4 regions of the Rhizobium sp. 3T7 genome follow, and region 3 is predicted to be linked to each of the others. Evidence: predicted binding sites of a transcription regulator. Region 3 holds the regulator's gene; each other region holds the start of a gene.
What was found. Region 3 encodes LexA, which represses DNA repair genes until DNA is damaged. Its sites were predicted from a motif close to TGTTCNNNNTGTGTTCNG; they were not measured.
Positions count from the first base shown of each region.

Region 1 (5,935 bases), on a different contig from region 3:
GCAATGACGCGGACCTCCGCGCCTGCATCGCGAGAGCGCTCGAGCAGCGAAAGCGTTTCGGCGCGCGCTTCGAACCCCATCCAGGCGAGTGCGCGTTCGGCATCGGCATGGGTGGGCACGAAGTCCAAGCCCTCATCCCCATCAGGCGGCACCAGCGTGATCAATGGTCCGCCGGCTGCGAAGTTGCGTACGAATGCCTGCGATGAGACAAAACCCCGGGTGAAGGCGACGTTGAGCTTGCCGGGAATGGTTTCGCGCATCAGCGCCAGTTCCGTTTCCTGCGCCTCGCCAGAAGTGAGCGCACCGTCAGCACCCATGAACATCGGCATCACTCGATAGACGAAGGCGCCTGGCAGATCTGCGTTGAAGGGAAAATGCACCCAGCGGAATTTTTGGATCGGCGCGTCAGTGGTGCGAATACCGTCCCCGGGGACGTCCTGGCCAGGGAAGCCGATGCGATTGCGCACGTTCTTGAAGACATCGGTTCCAGGCTCTCGATACTGGATCGCAAAACCAACGAAGTTGGTCGGGGGCCGGCCATCCTTCCAGTCCATTCCCAGAAGCAGCATGCCGTCGCCGCGATGGATGGTGAGAGAAAATGGTGCCGCCGCGTTCTTGCCAGTGACCCGAAAGTTCGTATCCATCCGCGCCTCCCCAGTTGACCGGCGGAATCTATCACGGTTGTGCGACAGTATGGAGATGCCCGATAAAGTTTAAGTCCAAGAATAGCGCGGGCGCCAGCAAATGGATCTGGGCGAGGTGGGTCACAAAGCAAGTGCGAGCTGTGGTTGGCTTCCCTCATCGGCATGATCGAGGCAGGAGAGGGTCACGCCCAGTAGTCGAATGCCCTTTGAAACAGGAAAGATCGGCGACAACAGCAGTCCTGCGATCTCGGCAAGTTCCGCAGCGCTCGCCACCGGCGCGGCGGCCGTCTTGCTTCGGGTGATCTGGGTGAAGTCGGCCCATTTCACCTTCAGCGTTACGGTCTTGCCGCGCATACCATTGTCCTTGCAGTACCGCCAGACCTTGCTGATCAGCGATTGCAGGCAGGCCCGGGCTGCCTCGATGTCATGAATGTCCTCCCGGAACGTATCCTCGGCGCCGACCGATTTGCGGGTGCGATCGGGCTTAACCTCCCGTTCGTCGATGCCGCGGGCGATCCAATAGAACCATGGCCCCGACTTCCCGAAATGCTGCTGCAGAAAGGAGAGATCACGGGCCTTGAGATCGGCGCCGGTCTCTATCCCGAGTTTTTGCATCTTCTGCGCCGTCGCCGGTCCGACACCGTGGAATTTCTTGACAGGGAGCGCTTCGACGAAGGCAGCGCCATGCTTCGGCGTAATGACGAACATTCCGTCGGGTTTGCGCTGGTCCGACGCGATCTTGGCGAGGAACTTGTTGTAGGAGACGCCGGCGGATGCGGTGAGCCTGGTTTCGGCCTTGATCCTGGCGCGGATCTCCTCGGCGATCTCGGTTGCGAGTTCCATGCCCTTCAGGTTTTCGGTGACATCGAGATAGGCTTCATCGAGTGACAGTGGTTCGATGAGCGGTGTGTATTCGGCAAAGATCGCATGGATCTGCTGCGAGACGGCCCGATAGACGTCGAAACGATGCGGCACGAAAATCAGGTCTGGACACTTGCGTTTGGCCGTCACCGAGGGCATCGCCGAGTGAACGCCGAATTTGCGGGCCTCGTAGCTGGCAGCCGCGACCACGCCGCGCGCCTCAGGATGGCCGACGGCGACCGGTTTGCCTCGAAGCTCCCGATTGTCGCGCTGCTCGACGGAGGCGTAGAACGCGTCCATGTCGATGTGGATGATTTTGCGCACGCGGCCGCCAGCGGAGGGAATGACTTCCGCTCCACGTCTGTCCTCACCCTCGGGCTCTTGTGCGGTCAACATCCATGTCCTTTCAATCGCCGCCGTCTATTTTATCCGGACCGCTGACAGGATCGAGCAGCAGGCTTTTGTCAAAATTTTTCTGCGAGGGCTTCGCATGATCGTCTTCTCCGTATCCCACTGTATTTCATCGGTGAATCTGCAAATACGCGCGCATGCATTCAAGTCTGTCGATCGCTTCACCTGAGAGTCGCTTGACGGTTGATCGACTCCTCTTCGATTTTAGAACGGAAAGGGAACATACCAACAGTTTCGGCAGTTGCAAGGCCCAAGGAGGCACCATTGCATGACCATGCCGTCGCCCCCGTTATCGCCTGGTTGCGCGAGCGCAACGAGCCGCCGAAGGTAGGGCGGTTTGCGGTCGTGCGCTTCCGTTCGATGCTACGACGATCGACAGCCGGCTGCCCGGGGGAGGACCCGTGCTCGGCGCTCTCCATGATGTCGTCGGCGGCGGGACGAACCGCTGCCACTTTTCGCCGCGGCATCAGCCCGCGAAAACGAGACGGTAGCGTTGTTCAATGAACCGGTGGTGGCGCTGAGACCGATCACATCAGGCGGCGACGTGGTCGAGGATTATGGCCATATCGCGTTGACCCTGCAAAACCATCCGGTTTCGTCTCCGCAGGAGGATCTGGCGAAACGCCGGATTGTCACCTGTCGGGAAGCGATGCAGGCTCGAGGCGGCTGGCCTTGTTCTCGTTCGCCAACCACGGCCAAGGGCGTGAGTTCATCGCCATCGAGGATGAATCCGGGATCGCCAATCTGCTCGTCTGGGTCAAAACCTTTGAGAAACAACGACGCATCGTGCTTGGCGCCGGCATGCTCGGCGCCTACGGCCGCATCCAGCGGGAAGGGGACGTCGTGCACCTCGTCGCCCACCGGCTGACCGATCTTTCCTCGTATCTTGGAAGCGTCATGCGTCACGAAAGGGCGAATGCAGGCGGTGAATTGCTTGACTTCGCCATCTCGTCTCAACGAAAATCTGGCATGCCGTCGGCAAAGTCGTGGGTAAGGTCGATCAAGGGCATGGCTTTTTGGGGCCTTTCGGTTTGAGGCTTGGAATGCAATCGTCAAATGGGACGATGCTTAGCGTGCGAATATACCGTCGAAATCACGGAAACCTTTGACTTCGATTGGATTGCCGCTGGGGTCGAAGAAGAACATGGTGCGCTGCTCACCTGGTTCGCCAGCAAAGCGAACGACCGGCGGGATATCAAATTTGATGTGAGCGGCCTGAAGGCGGTCCGCCAGTGCAAACCAGTCATCAAGTGGCAGCACGACGCCGAGATGCGGCATCATCACCATATGGTCGCCGACCTTGCCGGTCCGGCTGACGGCGAAGGGCGTGCCGAGATGCAAGGAAATCTGATGCCCGAAAAAATCGAAATCCACCCAAGTCTCCGTGCTGCGGCCTTCCCGGCAGCCAAGGACATCACCATAAAAGCGCCTCGACGCGTCCAGATCGGTCACGTGATAGGCAAGATGAAAGGCAGAGCGCATAGGGATTCTCCTTGTTGAGGGATGCGACGAACTCATTGCGGTTGGGCATGTCCGGAGCGATGGTTCTGGATGCCGGACAGGACCTCGATGCAATGCAGAAGCTTTGCATCGGAAAATGCTGAACCGACGACCTGGAGACCTATCGGCAACTCCCCATCTTTGCGCATGAGCGGAATATTGGCTTGGGGAAGGCCAAATGCCGTCCAAAGCCTTATGAAGTCCGACGTTCCGGTAGCAGCCAGGCCGACCGGTGCCACGTGGGCGCAGCTTGGTGCGATCACGGCATCATAGGGCTCGATGGTGGCATTCAGAACAGAAACGAGCAACGCCAGCCGGTTTCGCGTCGCGACTTCATCTTCCCAGGAAATCGCCGAGGCGCGCGCAAACATGTCGGCGAGTTCCGGACTCATCAATTCGATGGAGGTCCTTTGTTCCTTGTGGAGCGCCCTGGCACCTTCGCAGTCGTTTATGATCTGGTGATCCCGGGCAACTGTTTCGAAAGCCGATGGCAGAACAATCTCGTCGACGCCATGGCCCCGCTCGGCAAACGCGGTTGCGGCTGCCGTGACAGCTTGGTGAACATCCGGATCGGCCATTCCCCAATACGGCGTTCTACAGAAGCCGATCTTCAACCGCCCATTGGCCGCAGCGTATTTTGGCAAACCAGGAATCAAGACCCGAGCAACCAGGCTCAGATCTCGTTCGGATGCACCATACCAGCCCGCCGTGTCAAAGCTGGGTGCAAGCGGCTTGACGCCTTCGAGCGAAACCAGGTTGTGCGAGGGTTTGTAGGCGTAGAGCCCGCAATAGGATGCCGGCTTGATCAGGGAACCTGCGGTCTGCGTGCCGAGCGCAGCGGCAAAAAGGCCCGCCGCGAGCCCCGCCGCCGATCCCGCACTCGAACTGCCTGGTGTTCGTGACAGATCATGTGGGTTGCGGGTAGGGCCGGTATGCATGAACGCGAATTCGGCCGTCGCTGTCTTGCCCATAACGACCGCTCCTTCCTGCCGGAGAAGAGCGACGGCATGGGCATCTCGAGAGGGTCGATTGTTGCGATAGATCGGCGAATTGAACTCAGTCGCCCAGTCAACCGTATCGAAGATATCCTTGACGCCGATTGGGACGCCCGCAAGCAGTCCCTTTTCGGGACTTCTGTCTATACGATCGGCTTGTTCGAGCACCAGCGCGTGATTGAATGCAGCGAACGCCTGGATGTCAGGCTCTTTCATCAAAGTCCGGGCGATGAAGCTTTCAGCCACCGACCTCGCTGTCAGGCGTCCTGCACCCACTTCGAGAGCTATAGCGGTTGCGTCCTGATCGAACTTATGAATGAAACCTGTCACTATCGCACCCTGGATTGAAGAAGCTTCTGGGCAATTGCACCATCGTCATTAGCGCATTTCCATTCGCTGAACCGCGGTCAATACGAGGAGTACGCGCCGTTTGCGTAATTGTGCGATTCCTGGCCCTTGATCGGTGGATTGAAGACGCTGACGAGCCGCATGTCTGTGTGGGCACGAAGAACGTGTTTGTCGTGTTTGTCCAAAGCGTAAAGTGTCCCCGGCTCAAGTGTCCAGACGTTCCCGTCGCCATCTTCGATCTCGCCTCGGCCTTCGATGCAATAGCAGACTTCAAGATGGTTGCGGTACTGCAGATGCGATTCGCTGCCGGCGCGAACCGTCGTTTCCATCAGCGCGAAGCCAAGTCCGTCGCGCTCCAGAACGAAACGCCGGCTCAACCCGTTACCCCAATCAACATCTCGATCTGTCCCGATAAGCTCTGTCAGTGTGCGCACGAACATTGGTCACGATCCCCAATTCATTTCTTAGCAGCGGTTGCTTGCTTTTCGACGCGCCCATTTGACAAGCTGCGTGCATGAAATAAAGCAGATAGATCGAACAGATTTGTTAGGAAATCAGACAAGTGAGTGCGTCCCGAATTCCGCCAATTGTCGCCCTTCGCGCGTTGGCATCTGTCGCAAGGCTGCAAAGTGTCACGAAGGCGGCGAAAGAACTCAACGTCTCCCATTCCGCGGTCAGTCACCACATAAAGGCTCTTGAAGGCTGGTTCGGGCGATCCCTGTTTCAACGGGACGGTCGCGGCATATCGCCCGGCGAGGATGCCGTCATGCTTGGACGTGCTGTCGACGACGCGCTTGCGCAGTTGGCTCAGACTTGCGCTGAGATCCGCCAAAAGGACGAAGGGCCTGATCTCACGATTGCCGTCGTTCCATCCATCGCCTCGTGGTGGCTGGTGCCAAAACTGCAAGGCTTTCAACGGCTTTGTCCGAACGTTAGGCTGCATCTTGTCTATGCCGTTCCGGGGGTCTCCCTTGAAGGAGCCGACATCGTCATCCAGGCTCACAAAGGTATTGTTGATATACCGGCCAATCAGGTGACCGTCAGATTGATGCACGGGATCACATATCCCGCATGTTCGAGGGGTTATTTTGAGAAGGCAAGGGAGAGTGTGGATTTTGCGACGATCGACTCCGGCGAGTTGCTCCATGACGAGACAACGCAGGTTTGGACGCAATG
Region 1 is NZ_JAIQXS010000007.1:138,018-143,952, forward strand. It holds gene K9B32_RS12845 (phospholipase D-like domain-containing protein) at 1-644, opposite strand, end outside; gene dinB (DNA polymerase IV) at 765-1,901, opposite strand; partial or broken gene dnaE2 (error-prone DNA polymerase) at 2,350-2,813, shown strand; gene K9B32_RS12860 (VOC family protein) at 2,985-3,398, opposite strand; gene K9B32_RS12865 (amidase) at 3,431-4,741, opposite strand; gene K9B32_RS12870 (ectoine synthase) at 4,819-5,199, opposite strand; partial or broken gene K9B32_RS29105 (LysR family transcriptional regulator) at 5,322-5,501, shown strand; gene K9B32_RS12880 (LysR substrate-binding domain-containing protein) at 5,526-5,935, shown strand, end outside.
Region 1: dinB (DNA polymerase IV) is a predicted target of LexA. The motif match lies at 2,122-2,139, and genes of this name have one in related genera.

Region 2 (5,935 bases), on a different contig from region 3:
AATTCTTCGGCCTTCTGCGCCATGCGCGCCGAACTCTCGAGCGATTGGCGGATCGTCCCGCCTTCTGGAACGGGAGAGAGATCAAGAATGGAAAAGGGAACCATGGCGAAGCCTGTCGGTCGTTGAAAGGACAGGTTTATGTAGGTGTGGACGCCGCCCATTCCAAACAACTCGGAAAAGAAAGAGGGCCGGTCTCCCGGCCCTTTCGTTCATCTGCCAATCGCCCTGTTCAGGCCCGACGTCTGAGGACGTGCACCTCGGCACTCTGATGCGCCTGCGTCAGCGTAAAATTCGCCAGCTGACGGTCCATTTCGACCGCTTCGGTGGCTAGCCGGTGAATCGCTGCCGTGGTTTCCTCGACCATGGCAGCGTTCTGCTGCGTCATCGCCTCCAGTTCGGATACCGCCGTGTTGATCTGGCGCAGCGTGTCGGCTTCCTCGCGGGTCGTTTCCATGATCTCGCTGATCTGGCCGTTGATCGCCTCGACATGGCTGCCGATCCCGGTCAGCGCGTCGCCGGCGCGCTCGACGAGGGATACGCCCATTTCCACCTCATGCGTGGACTTTTGCAGTAGGCTCGCGATCTCCTTTGCAGCGCTCGATGAACGCTGCGCCAGTTCACGCACTTCCATGGCGACGACAGCAAAGCCCTTGCCGGATTCGCCGGCGCGCGCTGCCTCGACGCCGGCATTGAGCGCCAAAAGGTTGGTCTGGAAGGCAATCGCATCGATAACGGCGATGATCGAATTGATCTGGCGCGACGAGGCCTGGATCGCCTCCATCGCGGCAACCGTCTCGCGCATGATCTGGCTGGAGCCGGTCGTCTCCCGCTTGGCGTCACGGGCGATCCGTTCGGCCTGTTCGGCACGCTCGATCTGAACGCGGACCGACTGCGTGATTGCATCGATGGCGTTTGCAGTCTCGGTGATCGAGGCGGCCTGACGCTCGGTGCGCCCGGCCAGCTCATCGGCACCGGTGCGCATTTCCTCGGAGCCCGCACGCACCGCCATGGAGTTGCCACCGATTGCCGTCATCGTTTCGCTGAGCACCGCCAGGGCTTCATTGAAATTGATGCGAAGGCTTTCGAGTTCGTTCGGGAAGCGCGCCTCGATCTGATAGGCAAGATCGCCACTGGCAAGATGGTGCAGACCCTCGTCGATCGCTTGAACGACCTCCTGCAGTGTCCGGGCCTCAGCCTCGCGCTCGGCCATATGTTGCTGGCGATCCCGTTCCGCGCGCGCCCGCGTTTCGTTGCTGGCAGCTTCGAGCTCGCGGCTTTCGACCAGCGACTGCTTGAACCGCGCCAAGGCCTTGGCCATCGTGCCGATTTCGTCGCCGCGGTTCTGGCTACCGATCTCGACTTCGAGGTTGCCATCGGCAACATCGCGGGTGGCGCCGGCAAGGCGAGCAAGCGGCGAGAAGAGCAACTTGGTGATTGCCCACGTCGCAACAGCCATGACGACGAGGACACCGAACGCGATCATCGTCAGCAGAGTGGCGATCTCCAAGGAGCCGGCGTTAAGCTCGCTGAGGCGCACGCTTTCCACGACGAGGAAGCGCGAACCCTTATAATCGATGCCGCGGACATAGGCTCGCGCCGAGCCATCGGCGCGATCGAAGTCGTCGACCGTCATGCCCGTTGCCGACAATGCGTCCTTCGCGAACGTGAAAGGCGCGGTATCGAGCGTCACGAGCTGACCGGTCGCGTTGACGCCAATCGCCGAGCCGTCATCCGAGATGATTGCCGCCTGCGCCGTACTGCCGGTCACGATGCCCTTGGCGAGAATGCTGGTAATGATGTCTTCGCGCACCTTGAAGAGCATCACGCCCTTCGCGGCACCGAGCTTGACGATCGGCACGGCATAAAAGATTGCCGACTTGCCGCTTGCGGCATCGACGCGAAGACCGGAGAAGCCCGTGGGGGCGGAATCATCCGTCGCCTTCGCGGTGTTCTCGATCGCCTTGGCGAAGGCGAGACCGGCGCCGGTCGACTTCCATGCATCGGTCTTCAGGTTTTCGGCGAAATCGTCGTTCTTCTTGTAGGAGTAGAGGACGTTCCCGTCGAGATCGGCAATCAGCAGGTCGCTGAAGGCGGTGTTTTCGAGGTCACGAGCCACTTCGCTCTGCGTCGTCTCATGGTTGGAATAGTAGAAGCCGCTTGGCGCCTCCGGCTTCATCAGCTTCTCGCGCTGGTCTGCCGGGTTCGGATTGCTGGTAATGAACACCTTCTTCAATTCGGCACGGGTATCGCCCGACGTCTTCTCGATGGTCTTCCAGCCGCTCTTCAGGCTCGTGATCGACATCTGAAGCGCTTCTATGCGCGCAATCGAGTTTGCCTGGTTTTCCAGTTGCTTCAGCTGATCCTGCAGCATGTCGCCGCGGAAGATCAGGACGCTCTCCTTTGCCTTGAGGGCCTGTTCGCCGGAAATACGGCTGCTGGCGAAGTAAGCGAGAACGTTGATGACCGCAATCGAGAGCGCGGTGAGCAGAATGAAGGTAGCGATAACCTTGAAGGACAGGGATTGAAATCTCTGAACCATGAACGATGAACCCTTCCGGAACGGCACATGCCGGCAGAACGCGGAACGTCCGACCGGTTGACCTGTAAACAGAACACGGGAGCCTTGCCTTCTGTGGAAGGGAGCTCCTCTGACATTTTATGGTTCAAAGTCGGCTATGGAGCTTAAATTGCCGTAAACAGCCGCCCTGAAAAACAAGGAATGTTTTTGTTTTGTTCACTTATCGATGGCAGTTATTTCGTGACTGCAATAGGGTGAAGCATGCAAAATACGATTCGCATCATCGGCGTCGATCCGGGCCTGCGCCGCACGGGCTGGGGAATTATCGACACGCTCGGCAACTCCTTGCGCTTTGTCGCATCCGGCACGGTGACCTCGGACGGAGACATGGATCTAGCCTCGCGCCTTTGCCAACTGCACGATGGATTGGCGGATGTCGTGCATAGCTACCAGCCGGATGAGGCTGCCGTCGAACAAACTTTCGTCAACAAGGATGCCGTTGCGACGCTGAAGCTCGGCCAGGCCCGTGGCATTGCAATGCTCGTCCCCGCTCGCTCCGGCCTGCCGGTTGCCGAATATGCCCCGAACGCCGTCAAGAAGGCGGTCATCGGCGTCGGCCACGGCGAGAAGAAACAGATCCACATGATGCTGAAGATCCTGATGCCGAAGGTCGAATTCAAAGGCGACGACGCAGCCGACGCGCTGGCGATCGCCATCTGCCATGCTCACAACCGCGGTAGCGGCCGCATGCGGCAGGCAGCGCTTGCCGGCTAATCTTCACTGTAAACCACCGAACGGACCAAATGCATGATCGGCAAGCTTAAAGGCACCATCGAAGAAATCGGCGACGACTATGTCCTCGTTGATGTCCACGGCGTCTGCTACGTCGCCTTCTGCTCGGCGCGCACCCTGTCGCGCCTCGGTTCGGTGGGCGAGGCCTGTGTGCTCTTCATTGAGACCTACGTTCGCGAAGACCAATTGAAACTCTTCGGTTTCATGACCGCCCTGGAGAGGGAATGGTTCAATCTTCTGCAAAGCGTTCAGGGGGTTGGTGCGAAGGTGGCTCTTGCCGTGCTGTCGACGCTGCCCCCGAGCGAACTTGCCAACGCCATCGCGCTGCAGGATCGTACGGCCGTCTCGCGCGCCCAGGGCGTTGGCCCCAAGGTTGCCGTGCGCATCGTCACCGAACTTAAGAATAAGGCGCCGGCCTTCGCAGGCGAAGCCTCCGGCACCATCGGCCTCAAGCAGGAGCTCGGCGAAGGCGTCGCCGCCGCCCCAGTCGCGGACGCGGTTTCCGCGCTGACAAACCTCGGTTATTCGCGTGATCAGGCGGCCAACGCCGTCGCCGCAGCGATGAAAACCGCCGGCGAAGGCGCTGACAGCGCGAAGCTCATCCGGCTCGGGTTGAAGGAATTGGCTCGCTGATCCCTCTGCCCAGGCGGGTGTCAAAGCCGCTGGCTTGGTGTATTGGTCACGAGCGTTTGAAGATTGGGAAATGTCAGCATGAGTGAAGCCGCGCGCCTGATATCCTCGGAAAAGCGAGGAGAGGACCTGGATGTGACGCTGCGGCCGCAATCGCTTGATGAGTTCACCGGCCAGGCGGAGGCGCGTGCGAACCTGAAGGTCTTCATAGAGGCGGCGAAGAATCGCGGCGAAGCACTCGACCATGTGCTTTTCGTCGGCCCGCCCGGCCTCGGCAAGACAACGCTTGCGCAGATCATGGCGAAGGAACTCGGCGTCAATTTCCGCTCCACCTCCGGCCCGGTTATCGCCAAGGCAGGCGATCTTGCGGCCCTTCTGACCAATCTCGAGGAGCGCGACGTGCTCTTCATCGACGAAATCCACCGCCTCAACCCGGCTGTCGAGGAAATCCTTTATCCCGCGATGGAGGATTTCCAGCTCGATCTCATCATCGGCGAAGGCCCTGCCGCGCGCTCGGTCAAGATCGACCTGTCGAAGTTCACCCTCGTCGCGGCAACGACACGTCTCGGCCTTTTGACCACGCCGCTGCGCGACCGTTTCGGCATTCCCGTCCGTCTGAGCTTCTACACCGTCGAGGAACTGGAGCTGATCGTTCGTCGCGGCGCGCGCCTTATGAACCTTCCCATGACCGATGAGGGTGCGCGGGAAATCGCCCGTCGCGCCCGCGGCACGCCGCGTATTGCCGGTCGCCTGTTACGCCGCGTGCGCGATTTCGCCGAAGTGGCGAAGGCCGAGGCCGTCACCCGCGAGATTGCCGACGAGGCGTTGACGCGGCTGCTCGTCGACAATATGGGCCTCGACCAGCTCGACAAGCGTTATCTCAACATGATCGCGGTCAATTTCGGCGGCGGCCCCGTTGGAATCGAGACCATCGCCGCGGGGCTCTCCGAACCGCGCGATGCTATCGAGGACATCATCGAGCCCTACATGATTCAGCAGGGCTTCATCCAGCGTACCCCACGCGGCCGCGTTCTGACGGCGACCGCCTGGAAGCATCTCGGCATGCAGCCCCCGAAGGATCTCGAGGCGGCGCAGTTTCGTTTGTTCCAGGAAGACGACTGACGCTTGCGGGTGGCCCCGTCAAGAAAGGGAGTTATCTGATGCCGACGTTCGACCCCTGCAGGACCGCCCGCAAGCTTGCCTTTAACAATGCGCTAGCGAACCATCGGCTGCATGAGGCTTGCGGCCGGTTGCTGCCGGGAGAGTTCGAGGCTGCGCGGGTAAGCTTCTTTCCGTCGATCAAGGCGACACTCAACCATATTCTGACGGTCGACTGGTTTTACATCGACGCGCTCGAAGGCGGCACGCTTGGGCCTGCCGCCTGGGACGTCGAGGAACCGTTCGACGATATCGCAAAGCTTGCAGCCGAGCAGGCCAAAGTCGATCGTCGGCTGGTCGCGCTCTGCGAAGCCGCCACCCCGGAAAAGCTGGCGTCGGTGACCGAGATCCATCGCACCGAACGCATCCAGCGCGAGCGGATGGAAGACGTTTTAAACCATCTGTTCCAGCATCAGACGCATCATCGCGGCCAGGTTCACGCGATGCTCGCGGGAACGAGCGTGCCGCCGCCACAGCTCGACGAATTCATCGTTGCAGACGATGGTCGCTTCCGGAGCGGCGATCTTGCCGCTCTCGGCTGGAGTGAAGACTATTTGATGCGCTAACCTCTGAAGGGACCGATGCGCTCTAGTCCTGCAGTCGCGCCTTCAGCCCGTCGATGATCGTCTTGCTCAGGAGCTCATAGTTCTCATCAAAGTGGTGGTCGCCGGCAAGGGCGATCACATCCACACCGCTTTCCTTCAGATCAGGGCAAGCCACCTCGTCGTCATCTTCCTTTCCGTAGATGCACTGGACGATCTTCGGATCGACCTTCTTCAGATCATCAACGGGGTCGCCACCGGCACCTTCGGTCTTCTGGCCGAGCCATCCCATGAC
Region 2 is NZ_JAIQXS010000009.1:74,963-80,897, forward strand. It holds gene K9B32_RS15005 (LLM class flavin-dependent oxidoreductase) at 1-104, opposite strand, end outside; gene K9B32_RS15010 (methyl-accepting chemotaxis protein) at 230-2,539, opposite strand; gene ruvC (crossover junction endodeoxyribonuclease RuvC) at 2,780-3,292, shown strand; gene ruvA (Holliday junction branch migration protein RuvA) at 3,326-3,943, shown strand; gene ruvB (Holliday junction branch migration DNA helicase RuvB) at 4,022-5,062, shown strand; gene K9B32_RS15030 (DinB family protein) at 5,101-5,664, shown strand; gene K9B32_RS15035 (AcvB/VirJ family lysyl-phosphatidylglycerol hydrolase) at 5,687-5,935, opposite strand, start outside.
Region 2: ruvC (crossover junction endodeoxyribonuclease RuvC) is a predicted target of LexA. The motif match lies at 2,721-2,738, and genes of this name have one in related genera.

Region 3 (5,935 bases):
AGAAGCGGCGGATGCGCTCGGTAGGCTGGACGTTGGTCAGGGGTCGGTTTCAGTCGGTGGCCGTATCGTCGCGCTCGAGGGAGTGGAAGGCACAGACAGCATGCTGGAGCGTGTCGCGAACCTGCGGTCAGCCGGACGGATTTCCGCGCGCCGGCGCGGAGTGCTCGTAAAACTCTGCAAGCCTCAGCAGGATATCCGCGCGGACCTGCCGTCGATCGGTATTTCGACGATCGAGAACCTGCGCCAGGCGGGATTGGCCGGCGTGGCGATTGAGGCGGGTCGCTCGCTGATCCTGGAGCGTGACGCTGTCATAAAGGCTGCGGATGAGGCCGGTATCTTCGTGTGCGGACTGGATAGGGGATTGCCATCCTGGGGGCTAGCGTGAGCGAGGCTTCACTGAAAGTTGCCATTATTGTTGGAGAGGTTTCGGGCGACCTCTTGGGCGCGGACCTGATCGCCGCCTTGAAACGGCAGTTTCCTGGCAGTGTGGAATTGATCGGCGTCGGTGGCGAGGGGCTGGAGGCGCAGGGCCTGCGCTCGCTTTTCGATTTCTCCGAACTGCAGGTCATGGGCATCACGCAGGTTCTTTCGAAACTGCCACGGCTGGTTCGGCGTATTGGTGAGACGGCGACGACGATCATAGCCGCGAAGCCTGATGTGCTTATTATAGTCGATAGTCCCGACTTCACTCATAGGGTCGCAAAGCGCGTGCGAACGGCGCTGCCCGACCTGCCGGTTGTTAATTATGTTTGTCCCAGCGTATGGGCGTGGAAAGAATACCGCGCGCAGCGCATGCGCGCCTATGTCGACCAGGTGCTGGCGGTCTTGCCCTTTGAGCCGGAAGTGATGCGCAAGTTGGGCGGTCCGCCAACGACCTACGTCGGTCACCGTTTGACCGCCGATCCGAACCTGCTGGGCGCGCGACGCCAGCGCGAGCAGACGAAACCTCGAAACGAAAGCGACCGCAAGACGGTGATGTTGCTGCCGGGTTCGCGCTCGTCCGAGATCATGAAGCTGCTGCCGCATTTTGGCGATGCCGTGAGCGAGCTAGTGGCCCGCAACGGAGATGTGCGCTTCGTTTTGCCGACCATGCCGCGCCGCGAATCCATGATCCGTGATCTCGTCAAGGATTGGACGACCAAGCCCGAGATCGTGACGGGCGCGGAGCAGAAGTGGCAGGCATTCGCTGAAGCGGATGCGGCCATGGCCGCATCCGGGACTGTCGTGCTCGAGCTGGCACTGACGGGGGTTCCCTGCATTTCGGCCTACAAGACGGACTGGATCATCAAGCTCATGACCAGCAAGATCAAAACGTGGAGCGCGGCTCTCCCGAACCTGATCGCCGATTACGCGATTGTACCCGAATATATCAATGACGTGGTCCGCGGCGGCAGCTTTGCACGCTGGATGGAGAAGCTTTCGGCAGACACCTTGCCGCGGCGGGCGATGATGGAGGGGTTTGACGTTCTCTGGCAGAGGATGCAGACCGAGAAGCCGCCCGGAGAACACGCGGCAGAGATCGTTCTCGACGTCCTTCAAAAGAAAAAGCCCGGCCATTTCTGACCGGGCTTTTTGCTGTCTGCTATCGCAGTTTAGCGCTTGGAGACCGGCAGGTAATCACGCTGCGGCTCGCCGATGTAGAGCTGGCGCGGGCGACCGATACGCTGTTCCGGATCTTCGATCATCTCATTCCACTGGGCAATCCAGCCGACCGTGCGAGCGAGAGCAAACAGCACGGTGAACATGGTCGTGGGGAAGCCGAGGGCCTTCAGCGTGATGCCCGAGTAGAAGTCGATGTTCGGATAGAGCTTCTTCTCGATGAAGTATTCATCGGTCAGTGCGATGCGCTCGAGTTCCATCGCGACTTCGAGCAACGGATCGTCCTTGACGCCGAGTTCGCCGAGAACCTCATGCGTCGTCTTCTGCATGATCTTGGCGCGCGGATCGTAGTTCTTGTAGACGCGGTGACCGAAGCCCATCAGACGGAACGGATCGTTCTTGTCCTTGGCGCGGGCAATGTATTCCGGAATACGGTCAACGGTGCCGATCTCGGTGAGCATGTTCAGCGCAGCTTCATTGGCGCCGCCGTGAGCCGGGCCCCAGAGGCATGCAATGCCGGCCGCGATGCAGGCAAACGGGTTTGCGCCCGACGAGCCGGCGAGGCGGACGGTCGAGGTCGAAGCGTTCTGCTCATGATCGGCATGCAGGATGAAGATGCGGTCCATGGCGCGGGCCAGCACCGGATTGACCACATATTCCTCGCAGGGAACTGCGAAGCACATGCGCAGGAAGTTCGAGGCGTAGTCGAGATCGTTCTTCGGGTAAACGAAGGGCTGGCCGATGTGATACTTGTAGGCCATGGCAGCGAGCGTCGGCATCTTGGCGATCATCCGCAGGCTTGCGACCATGCGCTGATGCGGATCCGTGATGTCGGTGGAATCATGGTAGAAGGCCGACAGCGCGCCGACGCAGCCGCACATGACGGCCATCGGATGCGCGTCGCGGCGGAAGCCAGTGAAGAACCGGCTCATCTGCTCATGCACCATCGTGTGATGCGTGACGCGATAGTCGAAATCCTTCTTCTGGGCAGCGGTCGGCAGTTCTCCGTAGAGAAGCAGGTAGCAGACCTCGAGGAAGTCGCCGTGCTCGGCAAGTTGCTCGATCGGATAACCGCGATGAAGCAATACGCCGGCATCACCATCGATATACGTGATTTTCGATTCACAGGATGCGGTCGAGGTGAAACCAGGATCGTACGTGAAGGAAGCCGTATTCTTGTACAGGGCGCCGATATCGATGACATCAGGGCCAATCGTGCCGCTCTTGACGGCGAGATCGACTGATTTATCACCGATTTTCAGTGTTGCGCTTTGTTCCGTCATTCTGATCCTCCAAACTGGCGGTTGGCGCCATAAAAGCGCCATAGGGTTAAGCGTCGTCGACGATAGCTATATGATCGCGCGCCGAATGCCAAGTTACCGTGGTGCCATTTTGTGCATTGCAGTATCAACTTTTGGGCACTGCTGCGATGAACCCTGCGCATAGCAGAAGCTAATGATAATCCTTGGCTTTTCTGACTTCCGATTTTCCTTCAGATTTCAATCGATTATTGTTGCTTCAAGCCTCGCGAGCTTGCATTGTGGTTGCAAGGGCCGCTACTTTTGGGCGCAGATGCATGCCGGGGTTGAAGCCATTTGAGGTGAGAGACCCGGCGCCGATGCGCCTGCTCGTGCGGCAGAGCGTTATTTTCTCCGGGCTCAATCTGCTCCCAAGCCTCCGCGCCTTCCGCACGCAATCACTCGTTTCCTGGCCAGCGCGGCGTACGACCGACTCTCGGCTGCTCATCGTGGTTTCGACGGGTTGTGGCAACGGAGATGGAACATGGGCGGTTCTTCCTGTTCTCTCCGGTCTTCCTCGGGACTGGCGCGGTTCTCTGCCTGGTGCACCGCCACGCATGATAGCGGCTACGTCCTGACAATCGTCGAAAACCCTGTGTACTTCGGCGCTGCGTGCGACACCGCCGATATTGTCGCAACGCCTGCTCGCCTGACGGAATGCCGGTCGGGCGCACTGCTATTCACCGGCGAAACCTTGCGCCGCTCGGGCACCGCTGAGATACGGATAGATGTGGAGCACCCATCGTGACGGCCGCGTATACCACGCTTGATCACCCCTGGATGCGGCATCAGGCATACAACTGGCGAAGCGGTACGTTTGACGACGAGCTGCCCGCCGTTAGTGATAACGGCGAATGAGGCCGACCAGCTTGCCCTGAACCTTGACGCGGTCGGGTCCGAAAATGCGCGTTTCATAAGCCGGGTTCGCGGCCTCAAGCGCAATGGAGGCGCCCTTGCGGCGGAAACGTTTGAGGGTCGCTTCCTCGTCATCGACGAGTGCGACGACGATGTCGCCGGCATTTGCCGTGCTGGCGTTGCGGATGATCACCGTGTCGCCGTCGAAGATGCCGGCTTCGATCATCGAGTCGCCCTTCACCTCAAGCGCATAGTGCTCGCCCGGGCCAAGCATGTCGGCCGGAACTGTAATGTCGTGGGTATTGTTCTGGATTGCAGAAATCGGCACGCCGGCAGCTATCCGCCCCATCACCGGTACGGAAGCCGAGCTGTCGTTGTCGGCATGCGCAGCCGGCTTCGGAGGCGCAACCGGCTGCGGTTTGCCGAGGCTGCCTTCGATAACGCTCGGCGAAAAGCCGCGGCGGGGCTGCAGGCTCGGATTGTAAGCCTCCGGCAGCTTGATGACCTCCAATGCGCGGGCCCGATTAGGCAGTCGGCGAATGAAGCCCCGTTCTTCGAGCGCGGTAATCAGCCGGTGGATGCCTGACTTGGACGCGAGATCCAAGGCGTCCTTCATTTCGTCGAAAGACGGAGGGACACCGGATTCCTTCATTCGCTCGTGAATGAAGAGAAGAAGCTCCTGTTGCTTGCGCGTCAGCATCGAAGTTGAACCCCAGAGTCGTGAAACAAAGCCAGAACAGACACTATATGTTCCATATGTGTTCCGCAAGTACCTAAATGTTCATAAAACTTGCCTGCAACTTGCTCCGTTTTTGCGTCGCATTTGAGTGAAAGCGTAGAAGGGGGTTGCATTGTTGCCTTGCCCGGCGCACATCTTCGCAAATTCCGGAGAGTTTGCCATGAGCGAAGCACATCCGCTGGACCACATCGTGCTGCCGGTCTCCAATATCGGACTTGCGCGCGAGCGCTTGGGAAAGCTGGGATTCACCGTCGCGCCCGATGCCCGGCATCCTTTTGGAACCGAGAACGCCTGCATATTCTTCGCCGACGAAACATACCTGGAACCCTTGGGCGTCGCCAGCGCGGAGCTGCACGAGGCGTCGGCGAAGAAAGGCAATGTCTTCACTGCGCGTGACCGGGCTTTCCGATTTCGATGCGGGGATGATGGGTTCTCCGCGGTGGTCTTTGCGACCGCCGATGCTGATCGCGACCACGCCCGGTTCCTTGCCGAAAAGATCAATGGCGGCGAGATGCTGCAGTTCGAGCGGCCGATGAAGATGCCTGACGGCTCTCAGGTCACCGCTGCGTTCAAGCTCGCGTTCGCGGTCGATCTGCGGGCTCCGGATTTTTTCTTTTTTACGTGCCAACGCGTCAATCCGCTGCCGGCTGACCGTAGAGCGCTGCAAAAGCACGCAAATGGCGTGGGTGGGATCGCAGAGATTGTTCTTGGCGCGCCGGACCCAAAAGCATTTGCGCCATTTGTGCGTGCTGCGGCGCACGGCCTCCCGGTGACCAACGAGGCCTTTGGCGCGAGTGTGACAACTCCGAACGCCAGAGTGAGCGTTCTCTCCCCAGATGGATTGGATGCCTACTTCGATATTCCGGCACCTTCAAACGATCGCGGCCTGCGTGGCGTCGCCATTGTCTTCAAGGTCAGTGATCTCGCCGTGACAGAAGCGCATTTGGCTGCTAACGGGATGACTTACACGCGCAAGAACAATCGAATTCTGGTGAAGGCGGCGCCCGGTCAGGGCGCGCTCTTCGCCTTCGAGGAGAAACGATGAGCCAGACAAATTCCGAAGTCGTGATCGGCGAAGGCGCCGGCCGCGTCACCTTTTCGAATGCCGGCAAGCTGTCCCTGATTGCCGGGCCTTGCCAGATGGAGAGCCGCGACCATGCCTTCATGGTCGCCGGTGTATTGAAGGAACTCTGCGACAAACTTGGTCTCGGCCTCGTCTACAAGTCCTCGTTCGACAAGGCAAACCGCACCTCGCTGTCGGCGCAGCGCGGCGTAGGTCTTGAAAAGGCGCTGGAGGTCTTTTCGGACCTCAAGAAGGAATACGGCTTTCCGGTTCTGACCGACATCCACACCGAGGAGCAGTGCGCCGAGGTGGCGACGGTCGTCGACGTCCTGCAGATCCCGGCCTTCCTGAGCCGTCAAACCGATCTGTTAGTGGCAGCCG
Region 3 is NZ_JAIQXS010000016.1:51,457-57,391, forward strand. It holds gene K9B32_RS20535 (LpxI family protein) at 1-385, shown strand, start outside; gene lpxB (lipid-A-disaccharide synthase) at 382-1,563, shown strand; gene gltA (citrate synthase) at 1,593-2,882, opposite strand; gene K9B32_RS20550 (hypothetical protein) at 3,382-3,645, shown strand; gene lexA (transcriptional repressor LexA) at 3,736-4,452, opposite strand; gene K9B32_RS20560 (VOC family protein) at 4,652-5,536, shown strand; gene kdsA (3-deoxy-8-phosphooctulonate synthase) at 5,533-5,935, shown strand, end outside.

Region 4 (5,935 bases), on a different contig from region 3:
GATGCGCGTCGAGCTTGAGGAGGCGATAGACACCGTCGCCGTTGCGAGAATCTGCACGAAGAGCTCCTCGCGCTTCTGTGCTGAAAGCTGCTTCGAATCGTTCAGCCCATCAGGAATGCGTTTGGGATCGAGAATGACAGCGGCCGCCACGACGGGGCCGGCGAGAGGGCCGCGCCCCGCCTCATCGGCGCCGGCGACCGGCCAATGACCGGCCTTGCGCGCCTTCAGTTCCAGCCGGAAATCCGGCACGAGAGGGACATCTTCGAAAAGCATGGGAGAATCGGGTGGCGTGCGACGTTTCATGCGGCTGAACCTCGCACGCCAACCCGATTTCCTGCAAGTCCCCGGATCAGGGCGGCGGGCCGGGGACTTGAGCGCGGAAGGGCAGGGCGACCATCCGCGAACTCAAACATCAAAGCAGCGAGAGTTGAACGCCGCTGCCATCGGGCGGAACGAAAAGGTCGTCCCGTAGTGGCATGCTGCGTCGGGTCATACCGAGCCGTTTCGTTGCCATTTCAAAACGGCGGGCAATCTGCCAGGCATAGGGTCCAGCACCTTTCATTCGCTTGCCGAACTCGGCGTCGTAATCCTTGCCGTCGCGCATCGAGCGAACCAGCGACATGACGTGGCGGTAGCGGTCGGGATAATTTTGCAGCAGCCAGTCGCGAAACAGCGGTGACACTTCGAGCGGCAGGCGCAGGATCACATAACCCGCTTCCGCAGCGCCAGCGGCGTGAGCCGAGTCCAGAATGCGCTCCAGTTCATGATCGTTGAGCGCCGGAATCATCGGGGCAGCCATCACCGATGTCTGTATACCTGCCTCGGAGAGCGCGCGGATGGCCTCCAGCCGACGCGTCGGCGTCGAGGCGCGCGGCTCCATCGTTCGCGCCAGCTTTCGGTCGAGCGTCGTGACCGACAGCGAAACACGCACAAGGTTCCTCTCCGCCATCGCCGAGAGAATGTCGATGTCGCGCATGATCATTGCCGACTTGGTTACGATCGAAACCGGATGGTTCGCCTTCTCAAGCACCTCGAGAATCTGCCGCATGATGCGCCACTCCTTCTCGATTGGCTGGTAGGGATCGGTGTTGGTGCCGATCGCGATCACGCGCGGCCTATAGCCGGGCTTCGCCAATTCGCGCTCCAGAAGCTTCGCAGCATCGGGCTTGGCAAAGAGCTTTGCTTCGAAGTCGAGGCCGGCCGAAAGCCCCATATAGGCATGCGTCGGCCGCGCGAAGCAGTAGATGCAGCCATGCTCGCAGCCGCGATAGGGATTGATCGAGCGGTCGAAGGGAATGTCCGGCGATTCATTGCGGGTGATGGCCGTTCGGGGCTTTTCGATCTGAACCTCGGTCTTGAACGGAGGCAGGTCCTCAAGGTTCTGCCAGCCGTCGTCGAAAGTCTCACGGCGCAACGGCTCGAAGCGCCCGCTCGGATTGAGTCCGGCTGCGCGGCCCCGGCGGCGGTCGACTTCGATCCGCAGGCCGGCAGATACGATCATCGCATCGGCAATATCTGCCGTATTGGCAGGCGCGAATGCGGCCTGCCCTGCAAGGGACTGCTCGTTCATCGGGATTCTCCGCTGGCGGAAGCGTTGCTTCCATCCGTTTTGATGATTAAGTTCCTATCGGCAATATGAGAACAATGCAAGAACAAAATGAGGAAAGTGCCGCTGGCAAATTTTTGTGCGGCGCTCTATGAATAGGCAATGTTGACTGTTGTACTCGAATGCCGGGATCAGGAACCTGAACTGGCGCAGACGTTATCGGTGTTGGTTGCGGGCGCAGTGGAGGGGCTCGTCAGCGATGTCGTAGTGCTTGACCATGACTCAAGGGATGGGACCTCAAGGGTGGCCGATGCCGCCGGCTGCCGGTTTCATTCGCAATGGGATATCAAGGATATAGTGCGCTCGGCGCGGGGCGAGTGGCTGCTTTTCGTCGAGCCGGGAGCGCGGCCACAGACGGGCTGGATCGACGAGATTGCCGAGTACATGGCGCTAAACCAGTTGCCGGCGCGCTTCACTGCCTCGCGGGGATATCGACGGCCCTTCCTGCAGCGCATCGGCCGCGCCTCGTCGCCGCTCGAGCTTGGACTTCTCCTTCCCAAGAAGCAGGCGCTGGCCACGGCAAGAAGTGGTATGCGCCTTTCCGAATTCGCGAAAGGGCAGAAGCTGCGCAAGCTTTCCAGCGAACTGATTCCATCATGGGTCGCGCGCGCCGCCCTATAGCAAACGCGTGCTGGTCCTTCGACTTCTCCGCAAAAGATGGCGCCCGATACAATTTTGCGCTATAATTTCTGCATGGCGCCGCCCGAGCGCCTCGCTTCGTGACGGTCGACCATGGAATGCCGTTAGACGGCAGAACAGGTCAGCGGAAGTCTCCTCTTCTGCCGGTTTCCGGCAAAAGGAGGTGCGTCATGAAACGCAATATGATCCGCGGCCTGTTCTCGGCCGTCATATTGACGACATCGATGATCGCGCATCCGCATTCGGCAGCATCGCAGATGATGCGCAGTTGCGCAGGCCGATCCGAGGTCGTCAATTTCCTCGACAAGAACTTTGCCGAAAAACTGACGGCAGTCGGATTGGTCAACCAGAACGCCATGCTTGAGGTCTATGCCGCGCAGAGCGGCACGTGGACGCTGCTCATCACGGATGTTCGCGGCGTAAGCTGCATCCTGCTGTCGGGTGATAGCTGGGAGACGATGCCTACTTTTCCGGGCATTGGGACATAGAGCGGCAGGTTTGCATTTTTCTGCCGAAGCAGTTCGTTACTTGCCCCCGCCGCGCTTCAGATGCTCATCGAGGCGCGGCATGATCTCCACGAAATTACAGGGCATGTGGCGGTAGTCGAGCTGGGCTTTCAGTATGCCGTCCCAGGCGTCCTTGCAGGCGCCGGGCGAGCCGGGCAGCGCGAAGATAAAGGTCGCGTTGGCAACTCCCGCCGTGGCGCGTGATTGAATCGTCGAAGTGCCGATCTTGTCGTAGGAGATACGGTGGAACACCTCCGAAAAGCCATCCATCTTCTTCTCGAAAAGCGGTTCCAGCGCATCCGGCGTAACGTCGCGGCCGGTAAAGCCTGTTCCGCCGGTGGTGATCACGACGTCGATATCGTCGCGCTCGGTCCAGGCCTTCACACGCGAAGCGATTGCCTGTCGGTCGTCGGGGACGATCGCGCGGTCGACCAACCGGTGACCCGCCTCCGTGATCCTGGAAACCAACGTATCGCCGGAACGGTCATCGGCGAGCGTCCGTGTATCCGAGACCGTCAGCACGGCAATGCCGACAGGGATGAAAGAACGCGTTTCATCCAGCCCTGGCATCATGCCCTCCAGCGATCGTTTCTGTTGTTTCGAAATACCAGTCCGGTCGCTCGCTGTGAAGCGCGGCGACTGCGTCTTCAGCCGCTGCAAGCGTATCGAAGATGCCGTAGCAGGTCGCGCCCGAACCAGACATGCGAACAAGCGAAGCGCCTTGCTTCTTGAGCATCGCCGAGATCTCGGTAATTTCGGGCAGCAGGTCCCGAGCGACCGGCTCAAGGTCATTGCGCATCGAGCCTATCATCTCGACCCAGGTGGAACGCGGGGCCATGTCGAGTGCCGGTTTGGTCTTGATCGCCAGCTTCCGGAAAACCTCGGGCGTCGATACGCCTTTCAACGGGTTTGCCAGCACCATGGCAAAGGCCGGCATGTCGTCGACAGGCGTGATCTCTTCGCCAATGCCGCGCGCGATCAGTGGTCTGCTCGCCAGGCACATGGGCACGTCGGCACCGAGCCGGACGGCGATCGCCTCGATGGTCGCATTCGAAAGTGAGACGTTCCAAAGCCGCATAAGACCGCGAAGCGTCGCTGCCGCATCGGCCGATCCGCCGCCGATTCCGGATGCAATCGGCAGGTTCTTCTGGAGATGGATGCGAACCGCGGGAGCAAAGCCACTCTCGCGAGCAACTGCCTCGCGGAGAAAGTCCCGGGCCTTCAGGACAAGATTGTCGCCGCGGTCGTCGACGAGCGCTTCGGCAAAGCGTCCTGAGATCACGAACTCGTCTGAGCCCGCCGACGTAAATTCCAGCCGGTCGCCATGCCGGGTGAAGGTCACCAGCATATCGAGGAGACGGTAGCCATCGGATCTCTGGCCCGTCACATGCAGGGCCAGATTGATTTTTGCCGGAGCCTCCTCGATGACAGTCACGTCATCGCGCATAATGGCTGCTGGCATCGCCTATCAGGACTTCTTGTCCGTGGGCTTCGGTTCGACCGGTGCCGGATCCGGCTGCTTCTTGTCGGCGGCCTTGGAGTTGTCGGTATCCTGCGGCAAGCCGTTGGCGATCTTTTCCTTGATCTTCGGGATCTCGGAGGCCTCGGGCTCGGAACCGAGCGCCCGGTTCCACTGGTAGACGGCTTCGAGCTTGCGGCCGACACGCCAATAGGCATCGCCCAGATGGTCGTTGATCGTCGCATCGCCGGCCTTGATCTGCGCCGCCTTCTCCAACTCCTCGACCGCATCGTCGAAGCGGTTCAGCCGGAAATAAGCCCAGCCCAGCGAGTCGATGATGTAGCCATCGTCCGGACGCAGATCGACCGCCTTCTTGATCATCCCCAGCCCCTCATCGAGGTTCCGGTTCATGTCGATCCAGGAGTAGCCGAGGTAGTTCAGAACCTGTGGCTGGTCGGGGTTGAGTTCCAGCGCCTTGCGGAAATTCGGCTCGGCCTGGTCCCATTTCTTCAGGCGCTCATAGGCAATGCCGCGCTGGAAAAAGACTGTCCATGCGCCCCTGCCCGGCAGCGGGCCGAGGACTTCGACGGCCTTGTCGTAGTTGTCCGCCATGGCGGCGTAGTCCTTCGCATCCGACAGGACGCTGCCATAGGCGAGGTAGCTGCGAATGTCCTTCGGATCGGAGGCGATCAAGCTTTGAAGGTGCTTGCGCGCTTCTTCCACCTTGCCGCCCTGTGCAAGGGCAAGACCGAGCTGCAGCTCGGAGATGCGGCGCATCGGCGAGGTCTCGGGCACCTGCTTGTAGAGCGCAATCGCGCGGTCCATCTGCTCCTGCTTCTCGGCAATGCCGCCGAGCATGACGAGCGTATCGGCGCTATCCGGATCAAGCGTCTTGGCTGTCTGCAGGTAGAGCGAAACGATATCCTCGGCGCCGTCACGGTTCAGCGCACCACCGATGGAGAACAGCACGCCCGCAGCGCCCTGTTTGGCGGTCTGAATCTGCTGCTCCTGCTTCTCGCCCTTTTCGATGCTCTGGCGCAATGCGTTCAGCGGCGCGTAGTTCGGCAGCAGGTTGTCGCCGACGGAAATCGCATCGAGTGCCTTCTGCTTGTTGCCCTGCGAGGCTTCCAGTCGAGCAAGAGCCATGACGGCGCGCATGAAAGTATCGGGAGCCGTCGCGCCGCCGTCCTTGTCGAGCACGGCGTCGTTGAGGTTCTGGCGAGCCGCCCTTACGTCACCGTTCACGATCGCGATCGCGCCGGCATTGTAGGATTTGAAGATGCCGACCCAATCCGGCCCCTTCATCTTCTGAACCATGGCGAGAGCATCCTTGCCACGCCCCGCGCCGACGCGAGCCCAGGCAGCGAGCAGATCGTTCATCATCCGGTCGAGATCGTTCGGGCCAGTATATTTCAGAAGTGATTCAGCTGTCTTGTACTCGCCGCGGCGAATGGCGTCCATGCTGCGCACAATGGTCGTGATACGCTCGACCGTCGGATCGCCCTTCAGGTCGTTGGCATATTTCACGCCATCCTTGATGTTGCCGTTCAGAAGTAGCGAGATCATCAGTCGCTGGCGGATCTCCGGATTTCCCGGCTCGATCTGCAACGCCTTCTTGTAGAGTTCAATCGCCGTCTCGTAGTCGTGATCGACATCGGCCGTCCGGGCGGCCAAAAATGCGCCGGAGAAGCTCGTGACGCTATCCGGATCGAAGATCACCGTGGC
Region 4 is NZ_JAIQXS010000002.1:330,034-335,968, forward strand. It holds gene K9B32_RS04395 (ribonuclease HII) at 1-303, opposite strand, end outside; gene K9B32_RS04400 (PA0069 family radical SAM protein) at 413-1,570, opposite strand; gene K9B32_RS04405 (glycosyl transferase) at 1,709-2,227, shown strand; gene K9B32_RS04410 (hypothetical protein) at 2,416-2,733, shown strand; gene moaB (molybdenum cofactor biosynthesis protein B) at 2,770-3,321, opposite strand; gene K9B32_RS04420 (4-(cytidine 5'-diphospho)-2-C-methyl-D-erythritol kinase) at 3,305-4,213, opposite strand; gene K9B32_RS04425 (tetratricopeptide repeat protein) at 4,220-5,935, opposite strand, start outside.
Region 4: K9B32_RS04400 (PA0069 family radical SAM protein) is a predicted target of LexA. The motif match lies at 1,638-1,655, and genes of this name have one in related genera.